One region of the Desulfuromonas carbonis genome, then DNA from elsewhere that is predicted to be linked to it. Evidence: predicted binding sites of a transcription regulator. Region 1 holds the regulator's gene; each other region holds the start of a gene.
The links. Region 1 encodes HrcA, which represses chaperone genes, less so after heat shock. Its sites were predicted from a motif close to TGTTAGCACTCNNNNNNNNNGAGTGCTAACA; they were not measured.
Positions count from the first base shown of each region.

Region 2: the regulator HrcA is predicted to act here: its motif matches at 2,606-2,636, upstream of groES (co-chaperone GroES).
Region 3: the regulator HrcA is predicted to act here: its motif matches at 2,021-2,051, upstream of rpoH (RNA polymerase sigma factor RpoH).

Region 1 is NZ_BAAHXR010000003.1:1,332,967-1,337,940, forward strand. Features, by position in the region: gene nhaD (sodium:proton antiporter NhaD) at 58-1,461, shown strand; gene hemW (radical SAM family heme chaperone HemW) at 1,516-2,649, shown strand; gene hrcA (heat-inducible transcriptional repressor HrcA) at 2,797-3,840, shown strand; gene grpE (nucleotide exchange factor GrpE) at 3,842-4,426, shown strand; gene dnaK (molecular chaperone DnaK) at 4,490-4,974, shown strand, end outside.
Region 2 is NZ_BAAHXR010000003.1:1,614,807-1,619,780, forward strand. Features, by position in the region: gene ACYQ8E_RS14345 (IS1595-like element ISDesu2 family transposase) at 1-408, shown strand, start outside; gene ACYQ8E_RS14350 (DUF507 family protein) at 443-718, shown strand; gene ACYQ8E_RS14355 (DUF507 family protein) at 718-978, shown strand; gene ACYQ8E_RS14360 (hypothetical protein) at 1,032-1,436, opposite strand; gene ACYQ8E_RS14365 (hypothetical protein) at 2,028-2,540, shown strand; gene groES (co-chaperone GroES) at 2,764-3,054, shown strand; gene groL (chaperonin GroEL) at 3,088-4,749, shown strand.
Region 3 is NZ_BAAHXR010000002.1:934,675-939,648, reverse strand. Features, by position in the region: gene ACYQ8E_RS06760 (hypothetical protein) at 1-171, opposite strand, end outside; gene ACYQ8E_RS06755 (hypothetical protein) at 372-674, shown strand; gene rpoH (RNA polymerase sigma factor RpoH) at 1,144-1,986, opposite strand; gene pgi (glucose-6-phosphate isomerase) at 2,181-3,821, shown strand; gene crcB (fluoride efflux transporter CrcB) at 3,919-4,290, shown strand; gene ACYQ8E_RS06735 (DUF190 domain-containing protein) at 4,299-4,631, shown strand; gene ACYQ8E_RS06730 (tellurite resistance TerB family protein) at 4,637-4,974, shown strand, end outside.

The DNA of each region.
Region 1 (4,974 bases):
CATGGCGAGCCCGCTGGCGGAGAAAAGGTGGGAGTTGTGAAGAGCTTTCTTCTGACAATGGTGCTGCTGCTGGCGAGCGGCGTGCCGGCACTGGCGAGCGGTGGCGGCGAGGTGGCCAACCTGACCGGTACCGCTTACGGGATCTTCGGGCTGATTCTTTTCGTCGCGGCCTACTCGCTGGTCATTCTCGAGGAGAAGCTGCACCTGCGCAAGAGTAAGCCGGTTATTCTCGCTGCCGGGATTATCTGGGTCCTGGTCGCCCTCGCCTATGCGGCGATGGGCGACACCCATACGCCCCATGCAGCGATCCTCGGCAACCTCACCGAGTATGCCGAACTCTTCCTCTTCCTGCTGGCGGCGATGACCTACATCAACGCCCTGGAGGAGCGCAATGTCTTTCGCGCCCTGCGCTCCTGGCTGGTCAACAAGGGCTTCACCCTGCGCACCGTCTTCTGGGTCACCGGCTTTCTCGCCTTCATCATCTCCCCGGTCGCCGACAACCTGACCACCGCTCTTCTGATGGGAGCGGTGGCGATGGCGGTGGGGGGGAGCAACCGCGCCTTCGTCATCGTCGCCTGCATCAATATCGTCGTCGGCGCCAACGCCGGTGGTGCCTTCTCCCCCTTTGGCGACATCACCACGCTGATGGTCTGGCAGAAGGGGAAGGTCGATTTCATCGAATTCTTCGCCATCTTCTTCCCCTCCCTGGTCAACTGGCTGATTCCGGCGGCGATCATGAGCTTCGCCGTCCCCAAGGAGAAGCCCGAGGCGATGGACGAGACGGTGCATATGAAGATCGGCGCCCGGCGCATCATGTTCCTCTTCCTGCTGACGATCGCCACCGCCGTCTCTTTTCACAACTTCCTGCACCTGCCGCCGGCCGTCGGCATGATGCTCGGTCTCGGTTACCTCTCCTTTTTCGCCTACTACCTGAAGAAACTGGAACATCGTCTGCTCAGCGGCGACAGCCCCCTCGACGTCACCGGTCATGCCCACATGCCGGTGGCCGGCTTCGACCTCTTTCGCAAGATTGCCAAGGCCGAATGGGACACCCTCCTCTTCTTCTACGGCGTCATCCTCTGCGTCGGAGGGCTCGGTCAGTTCGGCTACCTCGCCTATGTCTCCAATTTCGCCTATAACGGGCTGGGGCACACCACCGCCAACGTCCTGGTTGGCCTCCTCTCGGCAATCGTCGACAACATCCCGGTGATGTTCGCGGTCCTCACCATGGACCCGCACATGTCCCACGGCCAGTGGCTGCTGGTGACCCTCACCGCCGGCGTTGGGGGCAGCCTGCTCTCCATCGGTTCGGCCGCCGGGGTCGCCCTGATGGGCTCGGCTCGCGGGATTTACACCTTTGGCAACCACCTGAAGTGGACCTGGGCGGTGGCGCTCGGTTATGCGGCGAGCATCCTCGTCCACCTCTGGCTCAACGCCAGTCACTTTACCGACTTCCATTAACCGGCGACGACCGCCGCAGGCAACGAGGCGGGGAGGCGACTCCCCGCTTTTTTCATGGCCGGACTCTATTTTCATATCCCCTACTGCCGCAGCAAGTGCGCTTACTGCGACTTCTTCTCCCTCGCCGACGCCGCCCTGCCGCTCGCCGATTACGTTACGTTGCTGCATGACCAGCTGGCGCTGACCCCGGCCCAATGGTCAGCCCCGGCGCCCCTGGCGAGCGTCTTTTTTGGGGGCGGCACCCCTTCGCTGCTCGAACCAAAAGCGGTTGCCGGGCTGCTGGCGGCCGCCGAGCGCCGTTTCGGTTTCGCCCCCGGGGTCGAGATTTCCCTGGAGGCGAACCCCGGGACGGTGACGCCCGCCTCTCTGGCCGACTACCGCGCCGCCGGGGTGAACCGGCTCTCCCTCGGGCTGCAATCCCTTAACGATTTCTCCCTCGCCTTTCTCGGTCGCGGCCACTCCGCCGCACAAGGACGCCAGGCCTGCGCCTGGGCGCGCCGGGCCGGCTTCGACAACCTCTCCTGCGACCTGATCTTCGGCCTCCCTGGCGAGACGGAGGCAAGTCTCGATGCCGAGGTGACAGGGTTGCTCGAGCTCGCTCCGGAGCATCTCTCCTGTTACGGGTTGAGTGTCGAGGCGGGAACCCCGCTGGCCACCCGCCTCCAGCGCGGCGAGTTTCTCCCCGCCGACGAAGGACGATTCGCCGCCGGCTACCGGCAGCTCGACGCGGCCCTCACGGCAGCCGGACTGGTCCATTACGAAGTCTCCAACTTCGCCCGCCCGGGCAGGGAATGCCGGCACAACCTTGGTTATTGGCAACGACGCAGCGTTGTTGGCGTGGGCGCCGGGGCTCACAGCTTTATTGCGGATGGCTGGGGGCGGCGGCTGGCGGTCGCTCCTGACCTCGCCGGCTATGCCGCGGCGCTGCGCAGCGGACAGGACCCGGCGACGGAACTGGAGCAGTTCGACCGCCGCGGGGCGATGGCCGAGACCCTCTACCTCGGCCTGCGTACCGCGGCCGGTGTCGACGACGCGGCATTCCAGGATGCCTTCGGCAGTGATGTGGCCAGCGCTTTTCCGGCGGCTTTGCGGCGCTGCGGCCAGCGCCTTTCCCGGCGCCAGGGCCGCTGGGTTTTCGATCTCGATGGCTGGCTCCTTTACGACCACCTGATCAGTGCCTTTCTTTGAAATAGGGGCACTCTGCGGTGTCGCCCTTCACCCTTGACAAAGGGAGGGGCCGTTGTTATGTTGAGTCCCGTTAGCACTCTCGTCTCAGGAGTGCTAAGGATGGGTCGGCCGGGTTGTCCGGCTTGATTTTTTGGGGCGGGGATTGCGATGGCCGAAGAGCTCAACGAGCGGGGTCGCCGGATTCTCGAGGCGATTATTGAAGACTACATCGCCTCGGCGGAACCGGTCGGCTCGCGGGCAGTGACCCGGCGCCACCAGATGGCGATCTCGCCGGCCACCGTGCGCAACGTCATGGCCGACCTCGAAGAGATGGGCTACATCGCCTCGCCGCATACCTCCGCCGGTCGAGTTCCGACCGAGAAGGGTTATCGTTTTTACGTCGACTCCCTGCTCCAGTTGCGGCAGCTGACCCGGGATGAGCAGTTGCGCATCGAGGGGCACTATCGCAAGCGCGGGCTGCGGGTCGAGGATTTGCTGCAGGAAGCCGGCAAGGCGCTGTCGATGATGTCGAGTTACACCGGCATTGTCATGGCGCCGCGCTTCACCAGCACCATCTTCCGCCATATCGAGTTCGTTCGCCTCTCCCAGGGGCGGCTGCTGGTGGTCTTTGTCACCCGCTCCGGGCTGGTGCAGAACAAACTGGTGGAGAACAGCGAGAACCTCTCCCAGTCCGAGCTTGACCAGATCGGCAATTACCTCAACCGGACTCTCGGCGGCCTGACGATGCAGCAGGTCAAGGCCAAGATAATCGAAGAGATGGCCCGGGAGAAGGCGCTCTACGACCAGCTGATGCAGCGGGCGCTGCGCCTCTCCGAGGTCGCCCTGCGCGATGAGCCGGGGGGACAGCTCTACATCGAGGGGACTTCGAACATCCTCGATCAGCCCGAGTTCGCCGATGTCGAAAAGATGCGCCGGCTGTTTCGCGCCTTTGAAAAGAAGAGTCAGCTGGTCGAGCTTCTCGACCGGACCCAGCAGGCCGGGGGGGTGCAGATTTTCATCGGCAGTGAAAGCGAATACCGGGAAATCGAGGGGTGCAGTCTGATCACCGCCAGCTACTCCAACAGTCTCGGTACGCTCGGGACCCTGGGGGTGATCGGCCCGAGTCGCATGCCTTATTCGATGGTCATCCCGATTGTTGACTACACCGCGCGGCTGGTCAGCCAGCTGCTTGAAAGCGAGGAGAACGGATAGCGTGGCCAAGAAACAGAAGACGGAAGCCCCGGAAGTGACCCCTGATACGGAACAGACTCCGGCGGAGACGAATGAAGCGGCAGCGCCGGACGCCGAGCTGGAGAACCGGTTGACGGCCAGCCTGGAAGAGGCGGCCAAGAACTGGGACCTCTATCTGCGGACCAGGGCCGACTTGGACAATTATCGCAAGCGGGCCCAGCGCGAGAAAGAAGACCTCGGCCGTTTCGCCAACGAAAACCTGCTGCGGGAGCTGCTGCCGGTGGTCGACAACCTGGAGCGGGCGGTAGCCCACGCCCGGGAGAGTGGCACCGGGGACGGCAGCCTGCTCGAAGGGGTGGAAATGACCCTCGGCCAGCTGCGCAAGGTTTTCGAGCGCTCCGGTGTGACTGCAGTCGAGGCGGTCGGCAAGCCCTTCGACCCCTCCTGCCACGAGGCCATGGGGCAGCTGGAGAGTGACGAGCTCCCCCCGGGGAGTGTCATCCAGGAATTGCAGAAGGGTTACCTGCTCAATCAACGCCTGCTGCGCCCGGCCATGGTCATGGTCAGCAAGGCGCCCGCGGCGGAGAACCCGGGGCAAAACGCGTGAGCGCGCCGGGAACCGGGCGCGTAATCAATAAAAGCCAACTTCTTCAAGGGAGGATATAAACTCATGGGTAAAGTTATCGGAATCGACCTCGGAACCACCAACTCCTGCGTCGCCGTGATGGAAGGTGGCGAGCCGATCGTCATCGCCAACTCGGAAGGTTCGCGCACCACCCCGTCGATGGTCGCCTTCACCGAGGGGGGTGAGCGGCTGGTGGGGCAGCAGGCCAAGCGCCAGGCGGTCACCAACCCGGAAAACACACTCTACGCCATCAAGCGCCTGATCGGCCGCAAGTTCGATACGGAAGCGGTGCAGAAGGATATCAAGATCAGCCCCTTCAAGATCCTTAAGGCCGACAACGGCGACGCCTGGATTGAGGCCCGCGGCAAGAACTACAGCCCGCCGGAGATCTCGGCGATGGTGCTGCAGAAGATGAAGCAGACCGCCGAAGACTACCTCGGTGAAGAGGTGACCGACGCCGTCATCACCGTTCCGGCCTACTTCAACGATTCCCAGCGCCAGGCGACCAAGGACGCCGGCAAGATCGCCGG
Region 2 (4,974 bases), 280 kb from region 1:
GTTTTTAGCCGGGTGACGACCTTCAGCAGCCATGACGTTGATCAATGGGCCAAGAATCATTTGGCACCGACGGCGCTGGTCGTTTCTGATGGCCTGAATTGCTTCCGCGCGGTCACCAAGACTGGGTGCTACCATCAGCGAGAGGTGGTTGGTGATCAACGCAGAAGTACCGACATGGGCTGCTTCCACTGGATCAACACCATCCTGGGCAATCTTAAGACGGCCATGGCCGGAACGTATCATGCGTTTGACTTCGACAAATATGCGCATCGCTATCTGGCCGAGTTTCAGTACCGGTTCAACCGGCGGTTCGATCTGCGCAGCATGCTGCCAAGACTGCTGTTCGCCTGTGTCTCAATCGGCAAGCGGCCCGAGGCCTGGCTTCGCCGAGCTGAGAATTGGACCTAATCAGGAGGTTTTTTGCCGATTTCGGGAGGTCGGGGTGTTATTCGGGGAAGAGGATCAACAACGTCTGGCTGCCGCTCTGCTTGCCGCCTTGGTCGATTCCGGGGCGGTGCAACTTAAGGTGGACCGGGAACGGGTCGGCAAGCGGATTGCCGAGCTTATTGGCCAGGAATTAGAGCGCGATAAGGATCTTGACCTGGAGGCAGAAAAACTGTTGGCGGTCCATCTGAAAAATGCTCCTCCTGGTGTCGACCGCCAGAAGTTGCTGCAGATGATCAAGAGACGGCTGGCCGAAGAGGGAGGGGCGAGGTAATGCTGAGCGAAGCGCGGATTTCCCACTTGGCCCATCGGATCAAGGAAGGATTGTGGCGGGACGATCTGGTCGATTATCTCGACGAAGGACGTGCGTTGCAAGTCCTAAAGACTACTGCGACGCGGTATCTGGCTGCCGTGGAGGAGGTCGATTCGTTGGTACGAAGCCGCCTCCAGCGGCAGCATCAGACTCCGGGAAGCCGCCAGTGGCATCTTCTGTACGATCGTTATTTTCGGGAAGAGATGCTTAAACGCAGCTGAAAATGGGCTGTCTTCGGGGGGGGCTTGCCGGTAAAGAGCCTACCATGTCGATCTCAGGAGAAGAACTGGGAGTGAGTAATCCGCCAAGCGCAAGCTTTTCGATAAAAATCTTGATGGTAGTTGTTCTTGTCGCCCTGTTGGCGACAGTGTCTTCTCCGGCCAGGGCGCAGATAACTTTCGGAGTTGTCCCGGGCGGCAACGATCTGATCCAGAACAGAACCCAGGCTCGTGCTCTGGCGCTCTATCTTTCGGGGCAGTTGAACCAAGATGTCTATGTGCAACTCTTCAAGAATACAGATGTTCTTCACGATTGGATCAATCTGGTTCAGCAGGTTGATCTGGCGATCCTGCCGATGGATTATGTTCGCCAACAACCTGTAGATGAGTTCCAGGTTCTGGCTCGGTTCCCTCTTAAGACCTCCGGCTCCGGCCTGTCTGATCCCCTGGTTGCCCGTCAAGGGCTGTCTTTATCCTTGCTCAGCGAAGTGCAATTGGCCCTGCAGTCTCTTGGTCGGACCCCGGCAGGACAGACCGTTTTGGACCAGTTGGGATCGACTTACGAGACCCCGCGCCCCCAGGTTCTCAACCCACGCCCATCGACTCCAGTCCCGGTTCCACCGTCGCCTGCAGGGGAGACGGGTATTGAAACCGTTAGTGTTTTCCCAGCGCCTCTGGCAGCAACGGAACCGCATGCCCCGGCAGCGATGGTGGCATTGCCTGTGTTGGCTGGCAACCCGCCGACCCCCAACTCGCCAATAGCCCCATTTTCTACTCTTCGCCCCGTTGTCGAGGAATCGGTTCCGGCTCCAAGGGGACCCCAACCCCAGCCCCTTTCGGCAGGTTTGGCCCGTGGCAGGGGGGGCGCAACCTCCCAATCGGTTGCGCCGCCGGGAGACAGTCTTGCACCGGCTACCGATGTGATAACGCCCCCCCTGGAAGCCCCACAACTGCCCAGCCAAGGGAAGAACATCCCCCTTACGGATCTGCTGAAGCTCCGCCAGGCACCCGCGCTGCCTGAGGAAAGGCTGCCCCTGGCACCGGCCGATAAGTTGGCCCTGGCCAACCTGGCAAAAGAAGAGCTTTCTCCCCCGCCGCCCGGTCCCAAGCCGATCGACGTGCTGCGGGAGGCGCCACCACAACGGAAGGTCTATATCCTTCCCTTCACCACCCTGATGGTCCCAGGAGTGGTCGCCGAGGGGGTCTTTGACGATTTTGTCGACCTCCTCAACGAGGCGAGCGAAAGTGGCGGCACCGAGTTCGTCATTCTCAAGAGCGGCACCAAGAAGGTCGGCCACGACTGGCTGGCGAGCCGTACCTATGTCACCGGCGAACTCTTCGGCTACGTCGAGGACTCCGGTTGCTGTTCGACCGAAATCCGCGCCCGTGCCCGCGTCCATCTCTTCCGTCCGGGCCAGCCGTCTCCGGTCTTCGACTATGAAATGCCGGTCAAGGAGATGTTCGATCACGATCGTTCGACCCTCGATCAGGAGCGCACCCGAATCTCCCGCCGGGTTGCCGAAACCCTCTCTGTTCAAGTGTTGAAGCACCTGCCGGCCGATTGATCTCCCGGTAAATTTTCGACAAACCCCTTGACATTCTCTCCCCGCTGATTATATTAAGCCCCAGCTGTTAGCACTCACCTGCACCGAGTGCTAACAGGGCCGCAAAAGGCTTGGTTCGTTTGCCGGTTTCGAACGCGAGCCTTTTTGCGTTAGCGATTGTCGTTAAACGGGGCACAGCCCTCTCATTCCATCCAATGTGTGCACAGGAAAGGAGCAAGTTGTCATGAACATCAGACCATTGCACGATCGCATCATCGTCGAGCGTCTCGAGGAAGAGACCAAGACCGCCGGGGGCCTCATCATCCCCGACACCGCCAAGGAAAAGCCCCAGCAGGGGAAAGTCATCGCTGTTGGCAAGGGGAAGAAGACCGAGGATGGCAAGGTTCTGCCCCTCGACGTCAAGGTCGGCGACAAGGTGCTGTTCGGCAAGTACTCGGGGACCGACATCAAGCTTGACGGCAAGGAATTCCTGATGATGCGTGAGGACGATATCCTCGGCGTCGTCGAGAAGTAATTCACCCAAATTCCGCGAGGAGGACTAATAGACATGTCTGCTAAGGAAATCAAATTCGGGCAGGATGCCCGGGCATCGATTCTGAAAGGGGTCAATACCCTGGCCAACGCCGTCAAGGTGACCCTCGGTCCCAAGGGGCGCAACGTCGTCATCGAGAAATCTTTTGGTGCGCCGCTGATCACCAAGGACGGCGTCACCGTCGCCAAGGAGATCGAAGTCGAGGACAAGTTCGAGAACATGGGCGCCCAACTGGTCAAGGAAGTCGCGTCCAAGACCTCCGACGTTGCCGGTGACGGCACCACCACCGCGACGGTCCTCGCCCAGGCGATCTACCGCGAAGGGGTCAAGCTGGTGACGGCCGGCCACAACCCGATGGAGATCAAACGCGGCATCGACAAGGCGGTCATTGAGGCTGTCGAGGCCCTGAAGGCGCTCTCCAAGCCGATCAAGGATCACAAGGAGATCGCCCAGGTCGGCACCATCTCCGCCAACGGCGATGCCACCATCGGCAATATCCTGGCCGAAGCTATGGAAAAGGTCGGTAAGGAAGGGGTCATCACCGTCGAGGAAGCGAAGGCGATGGAGACCACCCTGGAGACCGTCGAAGGGATGCAGTTTGATCGTGGCTACCTCTCCCCCTACTTCGTGACCGACGCCGAGCGCATGGAGACGGTGATGGAGGAAGCCCTGATCCTGATCCACGACAAGAAGATCAGCAACATGCGCGACCTGCTGCCGATTCTCGAGCCGGTCGCCAAGCAGGGGCGGCCCCTGATGATCATCGCCGAGGACGTTGAAGGCGAAGCGCTGGCGACCCTGGTCGTCAACCGCCTGCGCGGCACTCTTAATGTCTGCGCCGTCAAGGCTCCCGGTTTCGGCGACCGCCGCAAGGCGATGCTCGAAGACATCGCGGTCCTCACCGGCGGCAAGGTGATTTCCGAGGAGATCGGCTTCAAGCTGGAGAACGCCACCCTCGACATGCTCGGCCACGCCAAGCGTATCGTTGTCGATAAGGAGAACACCACCATCATCGACGGCGCCGGCGCCGAGGCCGACATCCAGGGTCGCGTCAAGCAGATCCGCGCCCAGGTCGAAGAGACCAAGAGCGATTACGATCGTGAAAAGCTGCAGGAGCGTCTCGCCAAGCTGGTCGGCGGCGTTGCCGTGGTCAAGGTTGGCGCGGCTACCGAGACCGAGATGAAAGAGAAGAAAGCCCGCGTCGAAGACGCTCTGCATGCGACCCGCGCGGCCGTGGAAGAGGGGATCGTCCCCGGTGGCGGCGTTGCCCTGGTGCGCTGCATTGCCGCCCTCAACGCCATGAAGCTCGGCGGCGAGCAGCAGTTCGGCGTCAACATCGTGAAGCGTGCTCTTGAGGAGCCGCTGCGCCAGATTGCCAATAACGCCGGCATGGAAGGCTCCATCGTCATGGACAAGGTGCTCGGCAAGAAGGGTTCCTTCGGCTTTGACGCAGCGGCTGATGTCTATGGTGACATGATCGAAAAAGGGATCATCGACCCGACCAAGGTGGCCCGCAGTGCGCTGCAGAATGCTGCTTCGGTCGCCGGCCTGATGCTCACCACCGAGGCTTGCATCGCCGAGAAGCCGAAGAAAGACGCCGGCATGGGCGGCATGCCTGGTGGCATGGGCGACATGGGCGGTATGGGCGGCATGGGCGGTATGGGCGGCATGATGTAAGCCCGGCCAGCTGCTTAGGACAAGAGCCCCCCGGATGCTTCCGGGGGGCTCTTGTCGTTATTGGAGAAAAGGGTAGTCGCGATTACGGCCCTTGACGAGAAGCCTGTGATCCGCCATCCTCTCCCGGCCACTGCAAGGGAAAAGAGAGGTAGGCCATCCTTCGAGGAGTTGTGCCACAATCTGGACCGGATCGCCCGGGAGATCGAGTTTCCGTCAGCCTCTACA
Region 3 (4,974 bases), on a different contig from region 1:
AATAACGTGTTGGGCTGTGATCGCAATGTATGGAGCAATAATTATTGCTGAACCATCCGCATAATATTTCCCATCCTTATGGGCCACTATTCCGAGAGCAAATTCAGTTATCGGGCTATTAAGGCCGGTACTGGTAAACGTTGGTTCTTTCGAGAATTTAGCAGGGTCCATCAATATTTCCTTTGATCGTTCATTTTATTGGCATAACATTAGTAATTCTGTTTCTTCTATCTTTTCCCAGAAATTCCCGACCGGACCACCCGGTTGGGGCGTATCTTGTTAAAATTAGCCAGGAAAAACTCCACGGCATGCAACATAACTCGCCAAATCGGGGGAGTTATGCTGCAGCGGCGGAATAACGGAGGGGGATTATGCTGAACGGTTTTCGAGGGTATCTGGCAACCAGCGGCACCGTCAAGGAAAAGAGTGTTCCTTATTACGGTCCCGGGGTTGGCAATGCCTACAGCCATTGCCGGGTGGGTTTGGCGCAGCCGTTGGCGACGGATCAGAAGAGTGTCTTTCTGACGGAGATGGCGAAATCCCATGAGGAGTGGCAGGTGAAACAGGGGCGCCTGCCCCTGCGGTGCTTCATCTGCTTTCTGACAACCTTGCGTGGCCACGAGGCGAAGAAGAATATCCTCGGGGTGCAAAGCCCGCTGGATGGCCTGTCGTGAGAGAGGCGACCCGGGCCGCTGCCGGCACCTCACCCTGGCGGAAAAAACAACGAGCCGCCCGCCGGATTCTGCTCCGGTCGGGCGGCTCGTGAACGTTCCCCGGTCTGGTCCTCTTCCCGGCATCATCCCTCCACAAATGCAATGGAATCAAGACCCTTGTTAAATACCGGAAATCGTAGCCGGCTGTCAATCATTTTGCCTTCTTAGCCGCGCCACTCCGCTTCCAGCGCCGCGGACCAGCCCAGCCGCCCGATCACCTCCGGGTGATCGGACTGGCGGGGGCAGTAGGGCCTTGAAGTTTCGAACATCCTGAAAATCTACAACTCTTCAAGGTACGACCCCATTGACCCAGGCTTGGTGTTCTCCCCCCTCGCGATCGCTGAAAACGAAAAACCGCCCGAGTCGGTGAACTTTCGACCCGGGCGGCTTCCCCGGTTGCAAATGCGCCGTTGGCTCGTTTTTTCCGCTGCTACGACGCCTCCGCCAGCACCCCTTTGAGCTTGCCCAGCGCCTGCTTTTCCAGCTGCCGGACCCGTTCGCGGCTGATGCCGTAATCGTCCGCCAACTCCTGCAAAGTGCGGGGGTCGTCGGCAAGGATGCGGTCCTGCACAATGTGCCGCTCGCGCGGGTTGAGGACAGCCAGGGCCTTGCCGACCCGGGCCGAGAGGCGGCTTTCGCTCTCCCGCTCGATCAGGAGTTCCTCCTGGCTCTGGCGCTGGTCGGCGAGGGTGTCGAGGAGGGAGTAGTCGTCCCCTTCGGTCAGTTCGACATCGAGAGAGGCATCCCGCCCGGCGAGGCGTACCGTCATTTCGTCGATTTCATCGGCCCGCACGGTGAGCTCTTGCGCCAGGGCTTCGGCGTCGCTGCTGCCGCCCAGGCGCTCGATCGCCTGGCGCGCCTGGCCGAGTTTGAAGAAGAGCTTGCGCTGGGCCTGGGTGGTGCCGATGCGGACCAGCGACCAGCTGCGGATGACGAAGTTCTGAATGTAGGCCCGAATCCACCAGACGGCGTAAGAGATCAGGCGGATACCCCGCTCCGGGTCGAACTTCTTCACCGCCATCATCAGACCGATGTTCCCTTCCTGGACCAGGTCTAGAAGCTTGATACCGTAGTTTCGATATTCGTTGGCGACCTTGACGACGAAACGCAGGTTGGCGCAGATCAGGGTGTGCGCCGCCTCCAGGTCGCCATCGCGGCGATAGCGCAGGGCGAGCTGATTCTCCTCCTCGCGGCTGAGAAGGGGGAAGCGGTGAACCTGGCTCATGTAGTGCTCAAAACTGTCGGTAGTGACCGAAAGGAGGGCGCTGTTCATCGATTGACCTCAAGATATCGCTGTTAATACAATAGATTGGCACTCTGTCCTTTAGAGTGCCAAATATAGCAAATCAGTTGCTTTAATGCAAGCGGCGGCGTCAGCAGGCCGGCGGGGTGCTTTCCAGCTCGAAATGCCGCCGGGTCTCTGGTAGAGTAAACAGCCAATTACGATATCCGCCATCAGGAGGCACCATGACCCCGGAACCCTCTATTTCCCACACTGAACTGCCGGCCTGGCGAGCCCTTGCGGCCCATGCCGAAACCCTCCGCGGCCAGCATCTGCGCCAGCTCTTCGAGGCCGACCCGGCCCGTGCCGAGCGCCTTGCCGTCGAGGCCGCCGGGCTCTACTTCGACTTCTCCAAGCAGCGCATCACCGACCAGACCCTGCAACTGCTGGTAGAGCTTGCCGTGGCGTGCGGTCTGGGGGAACGGATCGAAGCGATGTTCCGCGGTGAGATGCTCAACAGTACGGAGCAGCGGGCGGTCCTGCATGTCGCCCTGCGGGCAAACCGCGCCGCCACCATCGTCGTCGATGGGGTCAACGTGATCCCCGAAGTCCATGCCGTGCTCGACCGGATGGCGGAATTTTCCGGACAGGTGCGCAGCGGCCAGTGGCGCGGTTACAGCGGCCGGCCGATCCGCAATATCGTCAATATCGGCATCGGGGGGTCCGACCTCGGCCCGGTGATGGCCTACGAAGCGCTGCGCTCCTTCAGCCGGCGCGACCTCGTCTTCCGTTTCGTCTCCAACGTCGATGCCAGCGATTTTGTCGAGGCGACCACCGGCCTCGACCCGGCGGAAACCCTCTTTATCGTTGCCTCGAAGACCTTCACCACCCAGGAGACGATGGCCAACGCCCATACCGCGCGCGATTGGCTGCTGGCCGGGCTCGGTGCCGAGGAGGCGGTCGCCCGCCACTTCGTCGCCGTTTCGACCCATGCCGAAAAGGTCGCCGCCTTCGGCATCGATACCGCCAACATGTTCGGTTTCTGGGACTGGGTCGGCGGACGTTATTCGATCGATTCCGCGATCGGCCTTTCCACCATGCTGGCGATCGGCGCCGACCGCTTCCGGGAATTTCTCGCCGGCTTCCGCAGCATGGATGAGCACTTCCGCAGCGCCCCCTTCGCCGCCAACCTGCCGGTGCTGCACGGCCTGCTGACGGTCTGGAACGTCGACTTCTGCGGTGCCCGGAGTGTTGCGATCCTCCCCTACGACCAGTATCTGAAACGTTTTCCGGCCTACCTGCAGCAGCTGACCATGGAGTCGAACGGCAAGTCGGTGACCCGCGATGGCCGCCCCGTCGACTGCGCTACCGGTCCGGTCTATTTCGGCGAGCCGGGAACCAACGGCCAGCACTCCTTCTACCAGCTCCTCCACCAGGGGACCGAGATTATTCCCTGCGATTTCATCGGCTTCGCCCGGCCCCGCCACGACCTCGGCCGCCATCAGGCGCTGCTGCTGGCCAACCTGCTGGCGCAGAGCGCCGCCCTCGCTTTCGGCAAGACCGGCGCCGAGCTTCGTGCCGAGGGGGTCGCCGCGGAACTGATTCCGCACCGCAGCTTTCCCGGCAACCGGCCGACCACCACCATCCTCGGCGCGGCCTTGACCCCGGCGATGCTCGGCCGGCTGGTGGCCCTTTACGAGCACAGCGTCTTCGTCCAGGGGGTGATCTGGCAGATCAACTCCTTCGACCAGTGGGGGGTGGAACTCGGCAAACAGCTCGCTGGGAAGATCCTGCCCGATCTGGAGGGGTCTGGAGCGGCGGAACCGGGGCACGATCCCTCCACCAATGCTTTGATCCGGCGCTGCCGCAGCTGGGCGCAAGGGTAGGGCGCCGACAGGTTGCGCTTCCCCATGGTTGACAGCCACCCGGCGGCGGCAACATAATACGCGGGTCTTTTTCCTCTCCAACCGTGCGGGATCTGCCATGCAGCTCATCTATATCGGTCTTTTCGGCGCCTGCGGCTGTCTGGCCCGCTATCTCGTCTCCGGCTGGACCTACGCCCTTTGCGGGCGGACTCTCCCCTATGGCACCCTGGTCGTCAACGTCGTCGGCTCCTTCCTGCTCGGGCTGCTGATGGAAGGGAGCCTGCGCAGCACCTTCTTCTCTCCCGCGGTGCGAGTGGGAATCAGCGTCGGTTTCATGGGAGGCTTTACCACCTTTTCGACCTTTTCCTACGAGACCGTGCGGCTGTTCGAGGAGGGGAGTTTCTGGCAGGCCGGTACCAATATCCTGCTCAATATGATCGTCTGTCTCACATTTGCCGCCGCCGGAATCTTCGTCGCCCGCCAACTCTAGGAGGAGCCATGCGCAAACTGGAAGGGGAGCAGACCCTGATGCGGATCTTCATCGGCGAAAGCGACCGTTTCGAACATCGCCCCCTCTACGAGGCGCTGCTTGATCTGCTGCGGAGTGAAGGGTTCGCCGGCGCCACGGTCCTTAAAGGGGCGGCGGGCTTCGGCGCCGCCAGCGTCGTGCACAGCGACAAGCTGCTGCGGCTCTCCAGCGACCTGCCAGTGGTGGTCGAGGTGGTCGACAGCCGCGAAAAGATCGACTGTCTGCTGCCCCGGCTCGACACCATGCTCAAGGGGGGGCTTGTCACCCTGGAGAAGGCCCACGTCATTCGCTACTCGGAGTAATTTTGATGCTCAATCACCTGCGTCGCCTCCTGACCTCGGCCGCTAGCGAGGAGCGGAGCGCCGATAAACTGCAAATCGCCACCTGTGCCCTGCTGCTGGAGATGGCTTACGCCGACCGCAGCTTTGATCCCGCCGAGGAGGCGTTGCTGCGCACCCACCTGCAGCAGCATTTTCAGCTCGATTCGGCCGCCCTCGACGGGTTGCTCGCCAACGCTCGCCAGGCCCGCCGCGAGAGCGCCGACCTCTTCCAGTTCGCCCGTGAAATCAACGCCGTCTGCAGCCTGGAGGAGAAACTGGCGATCATGGAGACTCTGTGGCGGATCATCTATGCCGACGGGGTTCT